3 regions of the Clostridium subterminale genome follow, and region 2 is predicted to be linked to each of the others. Evidence: riboswitches for the same ligand, from Rfam matches in the RefSeq annotation. Region 2 holds a riboswitch; each other region holds the start of a gene.
The links. Region 2 has a riboswitch for cobalamin ahead of ABDZ93_RS17065 (YitT family protein). Riboswitches for the same ligand answer to the same signal wherever they lie in the genome.

Region 1: linked by a shared signal. The riboswitch ahead of ABDZ93_RS06580 (energy-coupling factor transporter transmembrane component T) and the one ahead of ABDZ93_RS17065 (YitT family protein) in region 2 are both predicted to bind cobalamin.
Region 3: linked by a shared signal. The riboswitch ahead of ABDZ93_RS08585 (DUF4430 domain-containing protein) and the one ahead of ABDZ93_RS17065 (YitT family protein) in region 2 are both predicted to bind cobalamin.

What each region holds. Positions count from the first base shown of each region.
Region 1 is NZ_BAAACI010000002.1:154,074-157,364, forward strand. It holds gene ABDZ93_RS06575 (ABC transporter ATP-binding protein) at 1-1,028, opposite strand, end outside; gene ABDZ93_RS06580 (energy-coupling factor transporter transmembrane component T) at 1,009-1,893, opposite strand; cobalamin riboswitch at 2,119-2,294, opposite strand; gene asrC (sulfite reductase subunit C) at 2,392-3,291, opposite strand, start outside.
Region 2 is NZ_BAAACI010000008.1:114,335-117,625, reverse strand. It holds gene ABDZ93_RS17070 (pseudouridine synthase) at 1-785, shown strand, start outside; cobalamin riboswitch at 1,015-1,197, shown strand; gene ABDZ93_RS17065 (YitT family protein) at 1,427-2,278, shown strand; gene ABDZ93_RS17060 (sigma-54 interaction domain-containing protein) at 2,295-3,291, shown strand, end outside.
Region 3 is NZ_BAAACI010000005.1:223,248-226,538, reverse strand. It holds gene ABDZ93_RS08595 (hypothetical protein) at 1-337, opposite strand, end outside; gene ABDZ93_RS08590 (hypothetical protein) at 337-468, opposite strand; gene ABDZ93_RS08585 (DUF4430 domain-containing protein) at 566-1,180, opposite strand; cobalamin riboswitch at 1,501-1,685, opposite strand; gene eutM (ethanolamine utilization microcompartment protein EutM) at 2,146-2,436, opposite strand; gene ABDZ93_RS08575 (phosphate propanoyltransferase) at 2,511-3,161, opposite strand; gene ABDZ93_RS08570 (acetaldehyde dehydrogenase (acetylating)) at 3,161-3,291, opposite strand, start outside.

The DNA.
Region 1 (3,291 bases), on a different contig from region 2:
AGTGTACTCTTACCGGCCCCATTTGCTCCCATAATACCTATGAAATCTCCATTTTCAATATTTAATGAAAGATCTTTTATGGCATGAATTGAATGAAAATAGCAATTTAATTTTTCTATTTCTATTGCATTATTACCATATTCGCAGGCTTGTTTCTTAATATAATTTTTATCTGTTTTTGAATCTAAACACTCTAATCCAATGTCAGAATATTTATCATCGATTTTACATCTAGTTTCTTTGAAATCATTAGGCATGGCATCCCATGAAAGTTTTTTTGTTAACTTCAAATAATCAGGTAAAAAATTAAAAACTTCTTCCTTAGATTCTTTATAAAAATCATACCTACTATTATAAAAATTAACTTTACCCTCATTCATATAGGCAATCTTATCAGCTATATCAAACCATTTATTTACTCGCTGCTCTATAACTATTATTGTTATTCCCAATTCTTCATTTATTTTTCTAATTAGATTCACAATGCTTTCTGCCGCAGAAACATCAAGCTGAGAGGAAGGTTCATCAAAAATAATACATTTTGGCAAATATGCCACTGCAGAGGCTATTGCAACCTTTTGCTTTTGCCCTCCTGATAAAGTTGTTATATCTCTTTCTGCCAGGTCAGTTATTCCTATAAACTCCATGACCTCCCATACACGTCTCTTAATTGTTGATTCACTTACCCCTATATTTTCAAGTCCAAAAGCAATCTCTCGGTGAACCTTATTCATCATTAATTGCTTCTCTGGATCCTGAAAAACCATTGTAACTGTCTTTGCCCTTTCGCTATGGCTCATCTCTTCTAGCGATACTCCATCAATGATAATTCCTCCTGATATGGTACCACCGTAAAAATGAGGAACAGCACCTGTAATTGATTTAGCTAAAGTTGATTTTCCTGAACCCGATTTCCCAACTACTAATAAAACATCTCCTCTACCTAATCCTAAATTTATGTTATTTAAAGATTTCTTTCCTTCTAGAGGATATGAATAACTTAAATTTTCAATCTCTATATATTCCATTGTCTTTCTCCCTACTATATTTTAAAATTAATAATGTAATAGCTAGAATTATCACAAATATTGATGTTGTTCCATAGTTAAATATATTTACTAGACTTATCCCATCATATATTTTGAAATCAACAGCTCCTTTATATTGAGCAAATATATATACTATTAATAAAACTCCGCTTAAAACCATAATAGAAATATCTTTTTTTCTAAACTTCTGTCTGTCATAGGTACTTCTTTCATTACTTAAAAATCCTCTAACAAAAGCTGCTTCCCCTATATCGAAAGAACTTTCCATAGAATTTTCAAGTAATATTGACAATACTGGAACATAGCTTTTAGTCATTTCTCTTGAACTCTTTTTATTAAAATCAACTCCTCTAATTGTATAAATTTCTTTAAGTTTATTTAATCTATCTCTAAGACCAGGAACTAACTTAAAAGCAATAACCAGAGTTAAAGTTGATTTTGGCATCTTGCTTGAAAAATATGAAATTGCCCTATCTGAATCAATAATAAATTCAAAGGATATAAAGAGACTGGCCACTGCAAATAACTTAAGTGCCATTGTTAATGCGTATATCAAAGCCTCCAAGGTAAATTTTTTACTTCCAATTTGAAGTAAAACCATACTACCTTGTGTAACAAATATCATATTTAGAAGAATTATAAATATGGCAAAGGGTATAAAATAAACTAAAACTTTTTTTAATTTATATGTGTTTCCGCTATATATGAATAATGAAAATATATAAAAATATAGAGAGAAAACCACTGCTGGATTATCATTAGAAAAAATTATTATTATTAATGATAAAAATAAAATAATATATGTTAAAACATGAAAATCAAACTTTCTTATTTTAAAACTCAATTTTTCGCCTCCTTTTAATAAATATTAATTTACTACTTATTTCGAATAAATTTAAACGTAAAAAAAGTCCATTTAACTCTAAGTTAAATGGACTTAAATAACATCATAATTACCAATCATATACATCATAAAAATATATAAATACAAAGAATATATTAAAAATATATTTATGTATACATATGTATATAAATATCTTGTGTTACACCACTCCATTCTCCGCAGAGTTTACGTGTTAAAACACAGGCAGGTCTTCTGACTCAGGTTTCATGGTTTTTGTACACCTTCCCAGTTTCCCAGTGGTATAAGTACAAAACTCCACCTTTACAGCGGCGGGACCGTGTAGGATTTACACCTACTTCCCTTTTAATTGATAAAATCAAACCTATATTTCATTATTTACTTTTTATTCATTTTCGCAAATTTTACAAATATGATTATACTACAACAAATATTTACATTCAAGGGGCAAAAGTCAATTGTGAGTAAAATATATTATTTTTAATACTTAATTCCATCCCAGTACATGGTTTCTTGAACAATAGTTTTATCCGATAGATTAACTCCTTCCATTGCCCACTTTTTAAATTCTGGGAATCCTGTTCTATCTACAATATATCCTATATGCTCCTTACCACCTGGGGCATCCTTATCTATATATTCCTTAACATAGTTATAAGTATTACAGATAATTTTTATGATACTTTCCTCATCTACCCAAGCTATAAAATCTTTTGCCATACGTGGATTTTTCTTTCCTGTTCTACCTAAAAGAACAAGCTTGTAATATTTTTCTCTACTTCTAGTCCATGCATCCGTCGGACACGCTATTACACACTCTCCACATCCTATACACTTTTTGTGATCACGTTGAATTTTATAGTTATTCATAGTTAATGCTCCAGTGGATTTCCTTGTACATGCTTTTACGCAAGCTCCGCAGGATACACATTTATTCATATCATATTGTGGTTCGGTCATTCCTATTATTCCAAAGTCATTTAATCTAACTTTTGCGCAGTCATTAGAGCACCCTGTTAATGCCACTTTAAAGTGTAGGTCATTTGGGAATATAGCCTTTTCTATCTTTTTAGCAAACTCTGTTGTATTGTAATTAGCATATGGACAGATATTGTTTCCTACACATGCAGATATATTCCTAGTTCCAGCTGCAGAATAACCCATGCCTTCATCTACTTGATTAATTTCTAATCCTTCGATGATTGGTTGTAGTAAAGCATTTACTTTATCTATATCTTCAAATCTAATACCAGGTACTTCAAATCCTTGTCTCGTAGTAATGTTTACAGTTCCATCACCATATTTTTCTGCAATCTCTTGAACCATAGATAAATACTTAGCATCCATCTTCCCCCCTGGAACACGAATTCTTGATGCAGT
Region 2 (3,291 bases):
GATTAGATAAATTTTTAGCAGGGTCATTCGTTGAGACACGTAAAAAAAGTAGGGATTATATTAAAGAAGGTAAGGTTAAAGTAAATGGGGAAGTGATAACAGAACCTGCAATAGAAATTAAGGAGAGTACTGATATTATTGAGTATCTTCATAAAGTAGTTGCTTATAGAGAAAAGGTGTATTATATGTTTCATAAACCTGCAGGATGTATTACTGCAAGAAAGGATGCTGATAATAAAACAGTGTTTGACTTTTTTCATGAGGTTAACATGAATGGAGTATTTCATGTTGGTAGATTAGATAAAGATACAGAAGGATTATTGTTGCTTACTAACGATGGAAGTTTTGATCATCAGTTAATGTATCCACAAAAACATGTTGAAAAGACATATTTTTTCTGGGCATTGGGTTCTTTAGATAAAGAAGGTAGAGAGCTGCTAGAAAAGGGAATTTCCATTGGAGAAAATGAAGCATTAACGAAACCAGCAAAAATAGAAGTAGTTAAATGCGGAAATTACAAAGAGCTAGAACTGGAGACTAATATTAGAGAATTTTATAATATGGATTCAAGCCGTTATGATCAGCCAGTTGTCTCTGGATATCTTACAATTTCTGAAGGACGTAAACACCAAGTTAAACGTATGTTAAAAGGAGTAGGCTGTCATGTGGTATATCTAAAGAGAATTTCCATAGGTGGATTAATGTTAGATGAAACACTTAAAAAGGGACAATATAGAATGTTGACAGAAGAGGAAATTCAAAAAGTATTGGGAAAGTTAAATTAAGATTGTTAAAAAACAAGGCAATTATTTCTAGAGGAAGGATTTTATGATATCATGATAGTGCTAACATCTTATGGTGGATAGTAGCAAATAAACAGAATTCAGATCATACAGATTAAGTGGAGGAAGTATTTTAGTCTTGTAGATATTTATCTAAAGACATTTTCATTTTTTATAAATTTACAATATTGAAATAAATTGAAATACAGTATATATTAGAATAGAGTGAAAAATAAATATAATAAATAGAGGTACAAAGTTTTGCACTTTGTTTAAAAGGGAAGCAGGTGAAAATCCTGGACGGTCCCGCCGCTGTAATGGGGAGAAGCTTCATTTAGTGCCACTGACTTATGTTGGGAAGGCTGAAGCAACTATGAACCAAAGTCAGAAGACCTGCCTTTATTAATACATCGTTAGCTCTACGGTAGATAGGGGGTGTCATAATGAGACAATTGTATGTAAAGTATAATTTTCATACAAAATTTTTAGTTTGTTTCTTGTGCCTCTTAACAATTGAGTTAAGAGGCTTTTTTCTTTGGATAGGAAGAATAGTACTCAAGCACTATGGCTAAGTATCAATAAAAATTCAAGTGTTTAATAAATTTTATTAGTACTTTTTTAGAATTTAAAGGAGGATTTTTAATATGAAAAAAAAATTTAAAGAGTTTTTATTGATTAATATAGGAATGATTATGGTAGCTGCGGGAATGTACTTCTTCCTAATGCCTAATAATCTAGCCACAGGTGGTGCAAATGGTTTAGCTATTGTTCTAAATAACTTTATACCTTCTATTCCAGTTGGTGTAATCATGATTATAATTAATATTATTCTTTTTATTGTAGCATTTGTTTTTATAGGAGGAGGCTTTGGAGCTAAGACTATATATGCAAGCTTTGGTATATCTTTTATGGTTCTAACTTTTGAGAAAACAGTAATGATAAAGCAATCGATTACTGGAGATTTATTTTTGGAACTTATTTTTGGAATTCTTATCTCCGGCGCAGGAATGGGAATTGTGTTTAATCAGAATGCTTCTACAGGTGGTACGGATATTATAGCAAAGGTATTAAATAAATTTTTTCACATTGATCTAGGTAAGGGAGTATTATTGTCAGATTTAAGTATTACTTTTATGGCTGCTTTTGCTTTTGGTCCTAAGCTCTCTTTGTATGCAATGTTAGGTGTAATTATAAATGGTTTCGTTATTGATAGGATAATAGAAGGCATTAACATGAGTAAAGAAGTTACCATAATTAGTGAGGAATATATGAAAATCAAAGAATTCATTATTACAGAGCTTGATAGAGGTGTTACTGTTTATCATGGCAAGGGTGGATTTACAGAAGATGATAAAAATATAATTGTTGTAGTAATAGGAAGAAGGGAGTTTATACGACTAAGAAAGTATATTAATGAAATAGATAAAAAGGCCTTTATTACAGTAAATAATATATGTGAAGTATTTGGCTATGGATTTAAAAGTATAAGTTATTAAGTGAGGTGGTGATTAAATGAAGGTTAAGTATAATAGTGAGACATGCTCAAAGCAAGCTTTCAATGTAGAAGAAATAAAGGACAAACTTTATGAAATAAGTGGTATGAAGGTTGAAGCACCACCTATGTTAGAAGTAATGAAAAGTGCTACAAAAATCTTAAATGTTGATACTACTGCATTAATTTTAGGAGAAACTGGAGTTGGAAAAGAGGGTATTGCAAAATATATACATTTTAATAGTTCGAGAAGGAACAAGGCCTTTATCACAATTAATTGTGGAGCTATTCCTGAGAATCTTATAGAATCTGAACTATTTGGATATGAAGCTGGAGCATTTACGGGTGCAAGTAAGGGAGGCAAAATTGGATTATTTCAACTGGCTGATGGAGGAACAATATTTTTAGACGAGGTAGGCGAACTTCCTTTGTTAACTCAGGTAAAGCTATTAAGAGTAATTCAGGAAAAGAAATTTGAAAAGGTTGGAGGTACAAATTCCATATCTGTAGATATAAGAATTATTGCCGCTACTAATAAAGATTTAAAACAACTTATAAAGGCTAAAGAGTTTAGATCAGATTTATATTATCGATTAAGTGTGTTCCCTATAAAAATACCGCCATTGAGAGAAAGAAAAGAAGATGTGCCCTTGTTAATACAGTACTTTATGGATTCTCTAAATAAAAAGTATAATCTTCAGTGTTACCTTAGTGAGGAGGCTATGGAATATTTATATAATTATGAATGGCCAGGAAATGTAAGGGAACTTAAAAATGTAATAGAAAGACAAATTATTATGGCAGAAGATAACGAAATAAAAAAGAATAGTTTACCTGAGGAAATAATAAAAGCTAAGCAGGAGCAAGAGTATATGATTAGTATTAATAATTACTCAATAAAAGGATATAGTCTTAAGGAAATTATAGAAGAAATAGAACTAGAAATAATAAATGATGCCATAAACAGGCATGGTAATATTAAAAATGCATCTAAGGCTTTAGGCATAGATGCATCTA
Region 3 (3,291 bases), on a different contig from region 2:
GTAATGGAGTTACCTCTGTTGCTCCCTGACTCATATAATATTGATTATAAGCAAAAATTAAAGCATCAGCTGTAGTTGGTGTCTTTATACCTTCGGTAGCATAATTAGTATATGGTTGTGTACTATATAAATGATCTGAATTTATTGAACTTAATTTAGATTTTAAATCATTAAGCTTTACTGTTTCATTAATATAAGTCTCTCCATTCATCTGAATCTGAACATTAACAGTTTCATTAGCATTTGCAAAGGCATTTATATTTGCATTTACACTAATAGCTAAGGTCATAACTAAAACTAAAAGAAAACCAAAAAACTTTTTCATTTTTTTACTCATTATAATTCTCCCCAATCTTTTATCCCCTTAACATAACATTTATCTTGCCCTTTTAATTCATTATAGTCATAACCACCCGTAAAACGGGTGGCTTGCACTGTGACTATAAGCATTTTGCGTTCCATCTGCATAGCAGGTGGTTTTCTTAAAACTAATAAAAGTATTTGTTACCTTCATATCATTTTTTATAAATCTTAATTATTTATTAAAATATTTTATCCCCTAATTTTACCAAGTCTCAGATACTGTACCATAATTAAAAGTAATTGTCATACCATCTGTTAATGAGATGTTACTAGCATATGAATTTGATTTTACTCCATTTACATAGAAAGTCCATGCCTCACCAGTCCAAGTATGGGTACCATCTGAATTTTGAATAGTACCATTATCTACAGTTGTCATTCCATCAAAGTAAATAAAGTAGATTCCTGGATTACCAGTATATGGCTTCAAATCCCAATTATAGCTAATAGCAGCTTCTGTATTTGGATAATTAGTATCAAGTAATGGAGTTACCTCTGCTGATCCCTGACTCATATAGTATTGGTTATATGCAAAAATTAAAGCATCAGCTGTAGTTGGTGTCTTTATACCTTCGGTAGCATAATTAGTATAGGGTTGTGTACTATATAGATGATCTGAATTTATTGAACTTAATTTAGATTTTAAATCATTAAGATTTACGGTTTCATTAATATAAGTCTCTCCATTCATCTGAATCTGAACATTAACAGTTTCATTAGCATTTGCAAAGGCATTTATATTTGCATTTACATTAATAGCTAAGGTCATAACTAGAACTAAAAGAAAACCAAAAAACTTTTTCATTTTTTTACTCATTATAATCCTCCCCAATCTTTTATCCCCTTAACACAACATTTATTTTGTCATTCTAATTCATCATAATAAAAGTATTTGCTACCTTCTTATCATTTTTTTATAAATAGTTATGTGATGAATTTTACCAATAATTTTATCCCCCCTTATTTCAGCATGTATTTATCTATAATTTTCATTTCAGTCATTTTTCAAATTTCTAAAAGTTTTTATGCTATATAGTTAAGCTTTTATGCTCATTTTTTTAAAAATGGGCGTAAAAAATAAACATCTGCTATGCCTTCAGATATCCATGCTTATAATTGGTAAAACTTGCACAGTGAAATCTATTGATTTACCTTACTGTTGTGTTCTGACTTAGGTTCATCCTACTTAAAGCGCCTTCCCAGTTTTTATACCAGTGGCATTTTTGCTTTGTTCGTCACCCTTACAGTAGGGATTAACTGTGTCGGAATTGCACCGACTTCCTTAACGAATATTTCTCGTCATAAAATAAATCAATGATTACGATTAAATTTTTATTAGTAGTTTTACATATATTAACTTTATGTAAATTATACTACCATACAATTTGTATTATAGATATATTACCCTAAATTGTCAACTAAATATTTATATGTTATTATTTATATATTCATACATATATTGTTCCAAGCTTGAACTTTGCAATTCTCAATTAAACTTTCATATTAAAATAATATTCAAAAATAATTATATTAGAACCATTATCCATAACTTGATGTAATAATATACAAACAAAATAGAATTATCTGTTTTGTAAGAGTATCTTTATTGTGATTTTCATACTTCCTTAGGGTACAAACAATGTCCGCTCCTCACATCTCCATATGTAAGTTACTCCATCTTCATGAACTCAAGAAAAATTAAAATTGTTCTAATCAAAAAAAGAAAACGCCGCTAAATTATCTTTAGCGACGTTTTTATTTTTTTACAGTGTAATTAAAATCCTACTTTGCAGCTTCTTTAGAAGATGGAAGAATTACTTCAACCTCAGAATGTGGACGTGGGATTACGTGAACTGATACTAATTCTCCAACACGTTGTGCAGCAGCAGCACCAGCATCTGTAGCAGCTTTAACAGCTCCAACATCGCCTCTAACCATAACAGTTACAAGTCCGCCTCCAACATATTCTTTACCTATTAAATATACGTTAGCTGCTTTAACCATAGCGTCAGCTGCCTCAATTGATCCTACTAAACCTTTTGTTTCTATCATTCCTAATGCATCGTATTTCATTTTATAATCCTCCTAAATATCTTTTTTTATTTATATTATAATTTTTAATTATAACCACTTATTATGTTGCTTTTTTACTTTACTATTGTTATTTTTGATTTTGAGTTAATGCCCATTGCATTAGCTTCTTCTATATCAAGATGACATTCAAGTTTTGAAGCATCATTAGCTCTAATAGCTACATTACTATATATTCCGCCTCTTAAATCGTCAAATTTTATAGATACTATATCTCCATCACAAACTCCTAAATTTTTAGCATCTTCAGGTGTCATGTGAATATGTCTTTGTGCAACTACTAAACCTTCTTCAATTTGAACAGATCCTTTAGGTCCTACTAATGTAATTCCAGGTGTTCTGCTTAAATCTCCAGACAGTCTTACATTTGATGCTGCTCCAAGTTTAATGCAATCTCCATTTAATACTTCAACCTGAGTCTTACTTCTTACAGGTCCAAGAATTCTAACTTTTTCAATTGCACCTTTTGGTCCGCAAATTGTTACAAGCTCCTTGCATGCATATTGTCCAGGCTGAGATAACTCTTTAAGCTTTGTAAGATTGTAATCTGTACCAAAAAGAATCTCTAAATCCTTTTGTGATAGATGTACGTGTCTATTAGAAACTCCTACTGGAATCTCAGATGAGTTTCCCTGAGATGCAGTGTTTTTTTCATCGTTTTTCACAGCTTCTAGTAAAAGCTTTAATACTGCTTCACAATTATCCATTAGTTTGCCCCTTTCATAGCGGCAACTATTTGGTTAACTAAGTCTAAAATCTCTTCATTTTTTGTGCTATCAGTATTGCAATTAGTATTGTTAACGCAAGCATTATCTTTATTTAAAGCCGCTGCAGCTG